DNA from 4 places in the Peribacillus sp. NPDC096540 genome. Region 2 is predicted to be linked to each of the others. Evidence: riboswitches for the same ligand, from Rfam matches in the RefSeq annotation. Region 2 holds a riboswitch; each other region holds the start of a gene.

Region 1 (3,530 bases), on a different contig from region 2:
ATTCTCAATATCCTTATAGACATCTTTCATGGTTGGTGTTGATGTATTGGAGGACTCTTGAATATATGTATTAATACCAGCTTCTTTAAGCTCCTGAACAGTTCCTAATGTTTGTTCTGTAAAGGCACTTTTCCAGCCAGCATAAGCAAAATCGGGCTCTGCTTCAAAGAAAACTTCTTTTGAAGGGTATTCCTTAGCAAGTACAGGAATCGACTCATAGGCATCTTTAAATTTGGGTAAAATTTTGTCATCTAAATATGCTGTTCCTACCATTGAATCCTGTAGACCCAATGCTAGCATAATTTCCGTCGCATGCTGATTTAGGGTAACCGCCCGTTTTGGTGCCTCTTTATATGTAAATTCATGGTCCAGGTTTGTGATGACTACATCTTCTTGTCCACTTTTGCTCTGTTTGTCATTCTTTGAAGCATCTTCAGAACTATTACAAGCGGCCAACATCATCATTACTAGTAAACTAATACTTAACCATATCTTTCGGTAACTAGTCATTTATTTCTCCTCAAATTTATTTTCTCTTATAGATGGGCTAAAAAAGTGATGTGTGTCTTTTTCGTGATTGGATGAATGCTGATTTCTGTTTCAACACCAAACACCGTTCTTATTAGTTCTGCCGTTAATACCGTTTCTGGCGTTCCAAAGGCAACCACTCTCCCATTTTGGATGACGTACAAATAATCACAATACATGGCTGCTAAATTTATATCATGCAAAGCGGTAAAGACAGTAATATCCAGCTTTTTAACAAGGTCTAACAATTGCAGTTGGTGACGGATGTCTAAATGATTCGTTGGTTCGTCCAAGATAATGATATTCGCTTCCTGTGCAAGGGCACGGGCAACGAGAATACGTTGTTTCTCGCCACCGGATAGGCTCATGAAACTTCTGTCCTCAAACCCCTTCATTTCAACACGTTCTAGCGCATGATTGACGATGAGGCGGTCTTTCTCCGTGTCTCCTTGAAAAAGCCGCTTATGAGGATGCCGCCCCATCCAAATCATTTCTAGTACGGTAAAGTCAAATGTCAGGGATGTTTCTTGACTAACAACCGCCATTTCCCGAGCGGTTTGTTTCGGTGAAAGCCTGTATAGGTTTTGACCGTCCAGGTGAACTGATCCAGTGTGTGGCTCTGCAATTCGAGAAGCCGCTTTTAATAGAGTCGATTTCCCGCTCCCATTCGGGCCGATTAGCCCTACAAACTGTCCAGAACTTATTTGCAGGGAAATATCCTCTATAATAGTAGTTTCCAGAATGGAATAAGACACTTCTTCAATAGATAATTTCACTTGCCTCCACCCCCAAAGGAATACGAACTTCGACGCAAAAGCCAAATAAAGAATGGACCGCCGCAAAGTGCAGTGACAACCCCAATCGGAAGTTCTTGAGGTGCAAGAACCAACCTAGCACATACGTCTGACCAAATAACCAGAATCATCCCTATCAAAATACTGCATGATAGTACACGTTTATGGTCTGTACCCACTACTAGCCGGGCTAAATGGGGAACGACTAAACCAATAAACCCGATAGAGCCACTTACAGCCACAATTGTTCCTGTAAGAAGGGAAGTAATTATGATTAGCACTTTACGAAAGGATTCCATATTAACGCCAAGTGTCACTGCGACTTCTTCTCCCATTAATAAGATATTAAGAGAGCGAGAGTGTACTAATAGATAGATGGAAACAACGGCCACCACGACAGTTGGAATCGGTATATAATCCCATTTGGCTCCGGCTAAGCTTCCCATCATCCAAAACATCGCTTCACGAATACCAGAATCCTTTGGAGCAAGGGTGACAATGAAATTAGTTATGGCGGACATAATCATCGAAATAGCCACACCCGCAAGCAATAGTCTTGTCGTTTGAATTCTCCCACCTACTTGAGCTAATAAATAAACGGACAGCATCGCGACCATTGCACCCAAGAAAGCACCAAACGAGAGTGCATATTGACCGAAAATAGGCAGTGCTCCAAATAGAATAACGAGGGTTGCTGCAACCGATGAACCAGAAGAAATGCCCAGGATATACGGATCTGCTAGTGAATTGCGAACCAAAGCCTGAATAACCACACCCACTACGGATAATCCCGCTCCTACCACTGCTCCGAGTAAGACCCGGGGTAAACGGATATCCCAAATAATTCTCTCTTGGGATCGGCTCCAATTCACGTCTATATAATCACCAATAAACGGAAGGTGACCTATAGCAATTTTCCAAACCGTTATCGCCGACATCTTAACTGGGCCGAGGGTTACAGCAAATGTAATCGATAATAAAAGGATGCAAACCAAGAAAAGTAACAAAAATCGAAACCGGCGTTTGGCTTTCCTCTCAAACTGTGGTTCTTGTGGTACATCCACATTCTCTTTCAACGACCTACTTAGCAATAACTCTCTCAATAATGAAATCCTCCTCAAAAAAAAACTCACAAAAAAACCCCAATCCGTTTTACAAGGAATGGAGTTACGAGCATAAGTATAAAGACATACAAACTGTGTTTGCAGTCAGTCTTTTCCCTCTCGAACACCTCTCCTCTCAGCGAAGGATGATTGGCGATACACACTAGGTAGGTCTCCTGGCTTCCAGATCATCATTTTCTTTCGTCTTCCCTGATTCATCATCAAGTGACATCTTGAAAGAAAACTTCTTGGTTACAGTGGCGCGACCACTCGGGATTTACACCCGATTCCCTGTTACCCTTTGTTCACACAAAGGCACCCAGCGGCATATTTATGAACTTCGCAAAATTTCCAAATAAATATAACGTTAGTATAGTATACTTCCCATCTTTTCACAATTGGAAAAGTAGAAAGACGGAAAGCTCCTACACTCTAGTTTAAAAGATCATGACCGGTTAAAGGGCCCTGCTATAATGGATAAACGTTTCTTTTTGACCATTGAGGTCACTTTGTTCTACATTAATAGAAATTCGTTTAAATCCGTTTCTCTCTAAAACTTTTTGAGAGGCAATATTGTTACTTGTTGTTTTCGCTTCTATCTGGTTTACACTTGATTCTGACGCTTTGTTTAGCAATAGCTTTAATGCTTTATTCGCTATTCCCCTTTGCGTATACTTCTCGCCAATTCTATAACCCACATGTGCGACACCATTGGTATTATCAATATCAACAAGGTTAATTCTTCCGACAATTGAGCCTGATTCATTCTTAATGAGATAAAAATATGAGATATTTTCTGCTTGTTCTTTTAATAATTCCCTATGTCTATTTTTAAACGTTTCGAAGATATAATAATCATCTCCACGACTTGGGACCGTTTGTTCAAAAAATGTTCTGTTATTGCATTCAAATTTAAATAGCTCTTCCGCATCTTGTTCTTTTAGCTTATCAATAAATATTTCCATAAATAGATTCCTCCTCTTTTTCCAAAACGCTGATCACATTCTACAATTCATTACCTTCCATATCACATTCAAGAAACCAACGGATTTATCCTTCCTGAAACGATATAACATAATAAAAGGCGAAGGGACCCTAGGACTAA
Region 2 (3,530 bases):
AAACGAATAACCTCTTCGTTTCCAGAAGCTAATCGGCTTCCGTGTCCTACGAATAATACTGCTTTCATTTGTTATCCCCCTCTTGATTAGTCTTCACAAGGCGCAGGCTCTATTTTTATTTTGGGAGCAATGTCTTGATATAAATAGCCTTGTATCTTTTTCGCCCGTTTAAAATATTTAAATAGTCGTTCATTAGGATGGGCATTTTGTTTATATTCGTTGACAATGTTTGTAATTAATTCAACTAGTTGATCCGGTTCAATTCCTTCAGCAACAGGTTGACCAGGATGAGCAGTTCTGCCCACCGGTTTAGCTCCAAGGAATAAATCAAATTTCCCTTTTCGGAAAACGATCCCGATATCATCCATTACTGCACTATAACAAGCCATTCCACACCCATTAAAACCAATGTTCATTTCCTTAGGCATATCAATCCCACCAAGCACCCTCTGTATTTCATCCGCGTAAGGAATGGATTCCACTTTTTCACCATCACAGAAATCACAAGCTTTTAAGGTCAGTACATCCCCAATTGGCGATAATAAAAAGTTTGCTGTTTGCAATTTTCCAGTAATAACTTCTGGATCTGTTGTAGGAATCTTTAAAACGATTTTATGATTTGGCGTGTATTCCATCGTTCCTTTCTCTCCAACAACTTCTGCAAGTGTCATCATTTGTTTGGGAGTAAATTGCTTGTTCGCCACACCTGGGCTAACGGCAAGCTCGAATACCGACTCAATTTTTTGCTGAACAACTGGCGTAATAGATTGCTGGACTGTTTGACCCTTAACTTTTATGAGTGCTTCCATTGCCACTTCAAAAGAAGTGCGCTTTTTTTCTGGGGCTTTTGTAAGCAACCCAACTCCGCCAGTCGACTCGGTGTACGCTTCCTGTATAGATGCCGTTTCTTGATCTAATGCCCACGGTTCTGCTTCTTTTTGCAAGCGTTGATGCGGCTTCAATGGTTGCCTTTCCGAATTCAATGTATACTTTCTTTGATATCCACGTGGCGTGATGATTTTGTCATCATATAAAAAGGTAGATGAATTTCCAATAATGACGGTCGTTAGCATCCCAATATCGTGATTTAACATGTCTTTCAAATTGGTTATCACAATATCCTGACGATCGCGATAAGCACTTTTCACCAATCCGACAGGTGTTTCGGGCGAGCGATAACGCAGTAAAATTTTCTGTGTTTCAACAATTTGCCTAGTCCGTCTACCGCTTCGAGGATTATAAAGCGCAATGACAAAGTCAGCCATTGCAGCAGCCTCTACTCTTTTGGCAATAAGATCCCAAGGCGTTAAATGGTCACTGAGGCTGATGGTACAGGAATCATGCATAACAGGTGCTCCAAGTAAAGAGGCACATGAATTGATGGCAGAAATACCAGGAATGATTTCAATGGCTACTCCCGTTTCTTCTTTCCACCCTTTTTCAATCAATACTTCATAAACCAGACCAGCCATTCCGTAAACTCCTGCATCACCACTCGAAATTACAGCCACTTTCTTTCCCAACTCCGCCTGTTTCACTGCTTCTTGTGCACGTGATACTTCTTCAGTCATACCCGTACTTATAATCGTTTGATCTGTAAGAAGGCCCTGAATGAGTTCCACATATGTTTTGTAACCAATGATGAAGTCACTTTCTTGAAGGGCTTCTACAGCACGTTTGGTAATATGTTCAAAATTCCCTGGTCCAAAGCCAACGACAAATAATTTACCGTTTGTACTCATTTAGACATCTCCTTTTACGACTTGTCTTTTGAAATTCCTGTTTGAGGTGGAAAATCCGGATTAGGAGTCATTTCTCCATCAGTAAATTGGTAAAGCATCTGCGGAATAAACTTCTCTTCATCGATATTCCGGACAATCTCACGTCCAAAATCAGGTGAGTCCACTCGATACCATGTCCCTTGAGGATATGCAATCACAACGCAGGCATCCTTACACCTGCCGTTACAGCGAGTTCTAGTAGTATGAATTTTTTGATTCAGACCTTGTGAAGTAATTTCATCACGAATTGCTTGTGTTATTTCTTCGCCGCCTTTTTTCATGCAACTACTGCCGTTACAAATCAACAGATGCGAATTTGTGCCTTTCAAGTTCCAAGTTGTCATCTTCTTCCTCCTAAATTCTGAGAAAAGGCAAAATAAAAAACCTTAACTGTTAGAGTTAAGGTTTAAAAAAACTATATGAATAAGGAGCCTCCAGCAAGCAAGATGAAACTCTCAAAATTTCCATAGTTCTTCTACCTTTCCCTCCGAAAAGTATCACACAATTTTAAAAGCAGGTTTCCTGGCTTACGCTTCAATTTACTTTTGTCCCTTCCCAGCTTTATGCCAGTGGTTATCGACAATTTCATCAGCGTTACAGTAGCGGGGGCTGCATCGGATTCTCACCGATTTCCCTATTATCCCTTGCATATTCATACAAGAGCACTTTTAAATTGGAATATTTGGTTTTATAATCATACATTTCTAGTTAACTTTATCTATCATATACCAACTTTATCAAAATTCAATAGTTTATTCCGACTGTTTTGAAAGTTTAATGGTGATAATTCAGCTTCATTCCTTGCTTCTCTGCGATTTTATCCTTCTCAAAAAAAAATATATGAACGGAGTGTAGATGGAATCATTGCTTTATGATACACTAAACGAGAATTTTTCAAAAAATTACATAAGTTTTATGGTGCTGAATTTCTCGGAATTTAGCTTAATAGGGAAGTCGGTGTAAATCCGGCGCGGTCCCGCCACTGTAAAGGGAAGTCCTAATACGTAAAGAATAATCCACTGTCAAACTAGATGGGAAGGAAGTATGAGGATGATGATCCAGAGCCAGGAGACCTGCCATGAAGCGTAAAACTGTTTCAACCTACGAGGATGGGTGTGCGGATCAGGCAGATAAGGCTAATGTTTGGATTATGCTGCAAACTTACTGTTCATTACGCACTTCTTTCTTTTTGAGAGAAGTGCTTTTTATGTTGCCCGCCACTTCTCTTCTCAGCTTTAATCATTTTAAATAATAGCGTCGAAAGGAGAAAAAATGAAAAAAGCCAATTTGAAAATACTTTATTTTGTCATTTTACTACTCTTCATACCAAAGAGAGCAATGGCCATGCATATTATGGAGGGCTTCTTACCAATCGAATGGGCGATATTTTGGTGGGCTGTGACACTTCCATTTTTAATCTTGGGTTACCGTTCCATTAGGTCTAGAGTGAAGGAAAATCCAGAAACAAAAATGATGCTGGGTCTGTCCGGCGCATTCGTTTTTATTTTATCAGCCCTAAAAATCCCTTCCGTAACAGGAAGCTCTTCACACCCTACCGGCGTCGGTTTAGGTTCAATCTTGTTTGGACCGTTGGCCATGAGTGTCGTCGGTTCTATTGTTCTGTTATTTCAAGCTGCATTACTAGCTCATGGAGGATTAACTACGCTAGGAGCCAATGCTTTTTCCATGGCTGTTTGCGGACCGTTCATTGCTTATTTTGTATTCAAAGGCGCTACTAAATTAGGTTGG
Region 3 (3,530 bases), on a different contig from region 2:
CCTTCGGCAACTCCTCCTCTACCATCATATATAAAAGAGGCAGCCTGTTTTTACGGGTTACAGTTAAAGCTATTTCTACAGAATCTCCAGCTCGGCATTCTCTTTTGCTGACCTTTCTCTCAACGATCATGTTATTAATCGGATAAAAAAGTAGAATCGTAGAGTACACAGCGAACGGTAAAAATGTATAAAAAATAAACCAACTGACAAAACCTCCTTGAAACATCGCAAAAGAAAAGGAAATCGCCATAAGTAATAACAAGCCAATCACACTCATGTTTTCCTTTAAGATGCTGATCAAGTTCCGCATTAGGTCATAGCTCTCTTCACAGGCACTTGAGTCGTCGCGACAATCTGGTGAATCACCATGCCAGCATCTACTCCCTCATAATTCGCTTCTGGCTTCAAGATAAGTCGGTGGGCAAATACGAACGGTACTAAATATTGCACATCATCCGGTAGAACATAATCTCTGCCCTTCAAAAGTGCATAAGCTTGGGTTGCCTTCATCAATGCAATCGATCCACGAGGACTCACCCCTAAATATACGGTCTCATGCGTACGAGATTGATTTGCCAAATCAACAATATACCGCTTTATTGTGTTATCCACGATCACCGCTTTAGCCTCTTCCTGTAAAGCTATTAATTCCTCTAAAGTAATAACAGATTCTAACTCTTCAAGTGGTGCGGTATATTGAGCCCGGTGCAAAACCTCAATTTCTTCTTCAACACCCGGATAGCCCATTTTCATTTTTAATAGAAAACGATCCAATTGCGCCTCTGGAAGTGGGTATGTTCCTTCGTACTCAATTGGATTTTGTGTCGCCATGACGAAAAAGGGCTTCTCCAATCCCCTTGTAACCCCATCAACCGTCACACTTGCCTCTTCCATTGCTTCAAGCAAGGCGGATTGTGTTTTCGGCGAGGTCCGGTTTATTTCATCGGCTAAAATAATATGGCCCATAATTGGTCCTGGTCTAAAAATAAATTCTTGTTCCTTTGGATTGAAAATTGAAACGCCCGTTACATCTGAAGGTAGTAAATCAGGTGTGAATTGTATACGCTTAAAGTTTGCGCCTATCGATCTTGCCAGTGCTCTGACCATGACAGTCTTGCCTACACCGGGAACATCCTCCAATAAAACATGCCCCCCAGAAAGAAGTGCAACAATGCTTAGTTCTGCTATATCTCGTTTTCCAATAATCACTTTTTCAATATTCCCTAAAATCTTTTCCAGTTTTTGATTTACCTGCTTATAAATCATTCTCTACCTCCTGAGATTACCCTATTACTCTTATATAACACCTATTATATATTCTTTATACTCGACATACATTTTACATTAACCTCCAATTGAACCTTACATTGTAAGTTTACTAGATAATTCGCAAACCATAAATGAAATTCTCTAAAAATATTCATACTGCTTCAGGAAAAAGGTATGGTAAACTGTTGCTAAGTGAATATAAACCTTGCAGAAAAAGGTGCTGCCTTGTCAGCTTAATAGGGAATTCGGTGTAAAGCCGAAGCTGTTTCCGCAACTGTAAGTGCTAATGAAATAAGATAAATACCACTGTTTGAGGATAAAGATTCACACCGACAACCGTTCATCCTGTTCAAATGGGAAGGTTCTTAGAGTAAAATGACGCACGAGCCAGGAGACCTGCCTTTTTTATCGTATTATGCTCTTCGGAAGATAGGAGGATTGTACGGCAGTCTTCCCTCTTTTTCTGTTACAGATACATAGGTGATTGATGCCGACCAATGCCCTTGGTCGGCTTTTTCTTTTGCTGCGAAAAGCGACACAGAGGTGATTTATCTAAATATAAAGAGGAGGAAGAGTTATGGCAAAGAAGGATTTTCGTTTTTTATGCTATCCATACATGCGCGAATCCGAGTCTACCGTCGATTATGAAATACGTACCGACTCTTTGACGACACAAATTGGCTTGGCAGCCTCGTTTACAAAGGATGTTCCAGATGTATACCGTGATTTAATGGAATTGTTGCCGATGGCTTATCATTTAAATGGCTCAGTCCGTGGGAAATTAGCCATTACCGACAATGATCTGAAACGTTTAAGTGCAATCTACGACCATTATGTCGCTGAAGTTAAAGAGCATATTGAGACATTTGTGCTTCCGCAAGGTTCAACAGCTGCCTGTGTTCTGCATACTTGCCGTAGTGAAGCCAAAAAGTCGGTCCGTGCTTTACACAAGGTTAGTTTAGAAAGGGAAATCCCTGGAATTCTCTTTGATTACGCCAATTTGCTTGCAAATGTTCTATTCGTGATGGCTGTCTACGTCAATAAGCAACATGGTATTGAGGAGATTCCTTTTATCAGCAAATCATACCCAACCAAACCCATGAAGAAGAACACGGAGGAATAAATAATGAAGAGAACCTTACGATTTAGTTGGATTTCCACCCTGATACTTGCCCTTTTCCTTACTGGATGTGGAGTAAAGGATGACCAGACGACAAAAGAAAAGAAAGATACTAACAAGACAGAAGAAGTCAAAGCCTATACCGTTACCGATGATACTGGAAAGAAAATAAAATTCGATAAAATTCCGGAAACAGTAGTTTCACTTCAACCAAGTAATACAGAAATTTTATTTGAACTAGGGCTGGGGGATAAGGTCATTGGCGTGACCGATTTCGATAATTACCCAAAGGAAGCAAAAGATATTGAACATGTTTCCGATTCGGTGAATATCAATACAGAGAAAATTATTTCCTTAAAACCAGATGCCATTATTGCTTATACCATTGGTGATGAAACGACGCTAAAGCTGCTTGAAGATGCTGGAATCCCTGTATTCATTATAAAATCCGCGTCAAATTTTGATGATGTATATGGGGATATTGGGCAAATTGCTGAAGTCATGGGCGTAGCTGAAAAAGGCGAAGAATTGGTGAAAGATATCCAAACCCAAATTACAAGTGTTGAGGAAAAAATTGAAACATTAGATGAAAAGGAACAAACCTATTTTGAAATTAGTCCAGCTCCAGAAATCTATACAACAGGATCGGAAACCTTCCAACAAGAAATTCTAGAGACTGCAGGCATTAAAAACATCTTTGCCGATCAAAAAGGCTGGGTTAAAGTTTCAGATGAAGAAATTGTCAAACGAAACCCTAATACTATCCTTACGACTGCTACCTATGCAGATGATGCTGTTGATGAAATTAAATCCCGAAAAGGCTGGGAAAATATCAACGCCGTGAAAAATAATCAAGTCTATCTACTTGATGAAAATATTATGTCACGTCCTGGGCCAAGGATTGGTGAAGCTGTAGAGCTCGCAGCAAATACCGTTTATCCAGACCTATTTAAATAATGCGAAAGAAGGATGTTCCAAAGTTCTTGGAGCATTCTTTCCTTTTTTATCCCTGCTTCTCTGAAGTCATCACTACAACCACACACTCTTCAGGAAGTGCCGCCCTTCATCGCTCATCCCTTATATTTCTTTTTACTTGCTTCTTTTAAGGTCTCCCTTTTTTGCAAAAAACGAACCACCTGCT
Region 4 (3,530 bases), on a different contig from region 2:
CCTGTTCATGTACAAGTAAATTCAAGAGTTTATCAAGTTCTTGGCTCAAATGTAACGTTTTTTTTGAGGTGAGCCCATGCTTTAAGGCAGTAAATATTAATTCTTTCCTCATTGTCTCTATTTTTTTATGTAGTAGTTCCATACTTTCCAACGAAAATCCCCTCAAGACCTTTCCTTTATTGTAGTATATTTTATTATTACATAAATTAGGATGATTTTAAATAATTAAGTGAGTATTCACTTATAAAAAATGAAAGTAAATTCGGAGGGTGCAATACAGATCTGTAAAAAGAAAATTCTCCTCACTATCATACGATATATGTCGTTACAGATTACTGTTCGTATAAGAGTATGCCTATCCATACCTAACGAGCCGTTAAAAAACATCAGGACTTTAATTTGATATAGCATAAATTTGCGATAACGAATATAATTTGTATTAGGTAAACTTTTTTTGAGTTAATTTTCAAAGTGAATATTTCCATTTTGAGAGAGTTGCAAGCGTAAAACAGTTAAGTTTAGGAAAATTAATATGTTTGTTACATGTTAAAGAGAACATGCTTATTCTCCTTTTACTACCTGTATTTCGTTTATTGCTAGGATGGATATGATTAGTAGCTGGGTTTATCAAAAATTACTTAGGGATGAAACTAATAAATTGTTAAGAGTACCAAATGGTTTCGACATACTAATTTTACGATTGACAAGCTCTATATTTTACTATGAAGATGAGGGAAAATTTCATATAGTATTGGAATGGGTATATTCGTTTAATAGCGAATATTTAAAAGGGAAGCCGGTGCAAAATCCGGCACGGTCCCGCCGCTGTAATGGTGAGTCCTATGCAAGAAAGTCACTGGATAATATCCGGGAAGACGCATGGAGATGATGAACCTAAGTCAGAAGACCTGCCCGTTCTAGAAATGCTGTTAAACCTACGGGAGATAGGGAGGTGTTAGAGTGCTAGAAGACGAATTTGTTCTTAAATAATAAGCATTTCTGACCGTTAAATCTGGTTGGAAATGCTTTTTTTGTATAATTTTCAAATAGTTAAAATTCCATAATTGAAGGTGAGAAAACATGTACTTAAAACGGTCTAGTTTATTCCATTCTTTTGTTGGACTACTAGTAATTTTCACAATTTTTGTTACTGGTTGCAGCAACACAACAATAGATCAAGAAAATACATCAGATAAAGATAAACAAAAAGTTGTTACTTTTTCCTGGCCTGGGGATATAGGTGACTTAAATCCACACACATATTTTCCGAATGAGTTTTTTTCCCAGGCTATGGTATATGAATCCCTTGTTTATTACGGTGAAGGCGGAGAAATTCAGCCTTGGCTTGCAGAGAGCTGGGATATATCGAAAGATGGAAAAGAATATGTATTCCATCTGAGGAAAGATGTTAAATTTTCCGATGGTTCCCTCTTTAATGCTGCAATCGTTAAGAAAAACTTTGATACCATTTTAGATAATCGCAAACAACATGAATGGGTGGAATTAATTAACCAAATCAAAGGTACTGAAATAATAGATAAATATACATTTAAACTTATTTTGAACAACGCGTATTATCCAACTCTGCAAGAACTAACTTACATCAGACCGTTGAGATTTGTAGGAGAAGCTGCTTTTCCTGACAGTCAAAACACATTTAAGGACGGACTCAAGTCTCAGATTGGCACAGGACCATGGGTGTTGAGCGAATATAAGAAAAATGAGTTTGCTGTTTTTAAAAGGAATGAACAGTATTGGGGTACTAAGCCTAAAGTAGATAAGGTGGTTGTTAAAGTCATTACTGACGGAGAGTCAAGAGTATTAGCTTTTGAGAAAAAAGAACTCGACTTTATATTTGGAAACGGGGTCATTAGCCAAGATTCATTCCAATTTTTGAAGAATTCAGGGCAATATGAAACTAAATTGTCAGAACCTACTGCTACAAGAACACTGCTTCTTAACTCAAACAGAGAAGCGACTAAAGATCTTAAAGTTCGGTTAGCTCTTCAACATGCTTTTAATAAACAGGCTGTTATTGATAAGATCTTTTATGGTATGGAAAAAAAGGCTGATACTTTGTTTCCACCTATGTTGCCTTACACGAAAATTAATATAGAGCCTCATGAATATGATACAGAAAAAGCAAAACAGTTATTGGATGAATCTGGATGGAAACAAGTGAAGGGGAAACCATTTAGAGAAAAAGACGGAAAAGAATTGCAATTGGAATTACTGTTTAATAGTACAGACAACATCCAAAAGTCAATCGCAGAATTTACCCAAGGTGATTTTAGAAAGCTGGGAATTGATGTTAAGTTGACTAGTCAAGAAACTAATACTTTTTGGACAAATGCATTTCAAGGTGAATTTGATTTATTATTTACATCTACTTGGGCTGTACCGTTTGATCCACATTCCTATTTAGCTTCTATGACGACAAAATCAGAAAATGGTGGTCCAGATTATAACGCTCAACTAGGGTTGCCAGTAAAAAAAGAATTAGACCAGAAAATTAAGAAAGTATTATTAACTACAGACGAAGAAGAGAGAAAAATACTATATTCAGAAATATTAACGACATTGCACGAACAAGCAATTTATTTACCGATATCTTATCAGTCTAATATAGCAGTGTATCAAAAAAACATTAGTGGAGTAGATTTTTTACCTCAAGAAGCTGAGGTCCCTTTAACTTCAATTGACGTTAATTGAAACGGGGATACTTAAAAACAACTTAAGGAGTGCTACATGAGTTGGTTTATTTTTAAACGTCTCACAAGTTTAATTCCAATATTATTTGGACTTTCGCTCATTACTTTTATCTTGCTTCACTTAATTCCTGGAGATCCGGCAGTAGCTTACTTAAGGGCGTCACATATTCCTCCTACGGATGAGACAGTGGCAGCCCTTCGAGTTGAGCTTGGTTTAAACAAGCCTTTATATGTCCAGTACTTTGAGTGGCTGGGAAAAGTGCTGCAATTGGATTTAGGAATGTCTTATGTGTCCAATAACACTGTATGGGAAGAAATTGTGATACATTTCTTTCCAACTGTTCAATTAACATTTGCTGCGCTTATCTTTATTGTTGTTATTAGTTTACCTATAGGCATGATTTCTGCTATTTACAAGGGGAAATTTATTGATCAGTTTAGCAGAATAATAGCCTTTGTAAGTGTCTCTATGCCAACCTTTTGGCTTGGATTTCTGTTGATCTATTTTTTATCTATAAAGTTAGATTTATTTCCTGTATTGGGAAGGGGGACTTTGGCTAATCTAGTGCTTCCTTCCTTGACATTGGCTTTTGCGTATATAGGTACGTATATGCGATTGCTTCGGGCTAGTATGCTGGGAAATTTGAATGAGCCATTTGTTGTTTATGCTAGAGCGAGAGGTTTGCGCCAAAGACTAATCGTTATTAGGCATGTCTTAAAAAAGTCCTTACTACCTGTGATAACTGGACTTGGAATGAGCTTAGGAAACATGCTAAGCGGAGCAGTTATTGTTGAAACAGTTTTTGCTTGGCCAGGCAT

What was found. Region 2 has a riboswitch for cobalamin ahead of ACQKMR_RS20160 ((2Fe-2S) ferredoxin domain-containing protein). Riboswitches for the same ligand answer to the same signal wherever they lie in the genome.
Region 1: another riboswitch for cobalamin. It lies ahead of ACQKMR_RS06725 (FecCD family ABC transporter permease); the one in region 2 lies ahead of ACQKMR_RS20160 ((2Fe-2S) ferredoxin domain-containing protein).
Region 3: another riboswitch for cobalamin. It lies ahead of ACQKMR_RS25465 (hypothetical protein); the one in region 2 lies ahead of ACQKMR_RS20160 ((2Fe-2S) ferredoxin domain-containing protein).
Region 4: another riboswitch for cobalamin. It lies ahead of nikA (nickel ABC transporter substrate-binding protein); the one in region 2 lies ahead of ACQKMR_RS20160 ((2Fe-2S) ferredoxin domain-containing protein).

The regions. Positions count from the first base shown of each region.
Region 1 is NZ_JBNNTG010000005.1:93-3,622, reverse strand. Features, by position in the region: gene ACQKMR_RS06735 (ABC transporter substrate-binding protein) at 1-510, opposite strand, end outside; gene ACQKMR_RS06730 (ABC transporter ATP-binding protein) at 537-1,304, opposite strand; gene ACQKMR_RS06725 (FecCD family ABC transporter permease) at 1,301-2,386, opposite strand; cobalamin riboswitch at 2,575-2,762, opposite strand; gene ACQKMR_RS06720 (GNAT family N-acetyltransferase) at 2,881-3,390, opposite strand.
Region 2 is NZ_JBNNTG010000026.1:77,364-80,893, reverse strand. Features, by position in the region: gene ACQKMR_RS20170 (sirohydrochlorin chelatase) at 1-68, opposite strand, end outside; gene cobJ (precorrin-3B C(17)-methyltransferase) at 87-1,742, opposite strand; gene ACQKMR_RS20160 ((2Fe-2S) ferredoxin domain-containing protein) at 1,757-2,125, opposite strand; cobalamin riboswitch at 2,277-2,466, opposite strand; cobalamin riboswitch at 2,681-2,876, shown strand; gene ACQKMR_RS20155 (hypothetical protein) at 2,860-3,033, shown strand; gene ACQKMR_RS20150 (energy-coupling factor ABC transporter permease) at 3,054-3,530, shown strand, end outside.
Region 3 is NZ_JBNNTG010000048.1:10,429-13,958, forward strand. Features, by position in the region: gene ACQKMR_RS25455 (DUF58 domain-containing protein) at 1-310, opposite strand, end outside; gene ACQKMR_RS25460 (AAA family ATPase) at 310-1,266, opposite strand; cobalamin riboswitch at 1,468-1,687, shown strand; gene ACQKMR_RS25465 (hypothetical protein) at 1,847-2,392, shown strand; gene ACQKMR_RS25470 (helical backbone metal receptor) at 2,396-3,346, shown strand.
Region 4 is NZ_JBNNTG010000021.1:18,506-22,035, reverse strand. Features, by position in the region: gene ACQKMR_RS17565 (aspartyl-phosphate phosphatase Spo0E family protein) at 1-142, opposite strand, end outside; cobalamin riboswitch at 742-930, shown strand; gene nikA (nickel ABC transporter substrate-binding protein) at 1,081-2,712, shown strand; gene nikB (nickel ABC transporter permease) at 2,749-3,530, shown strand, end outside.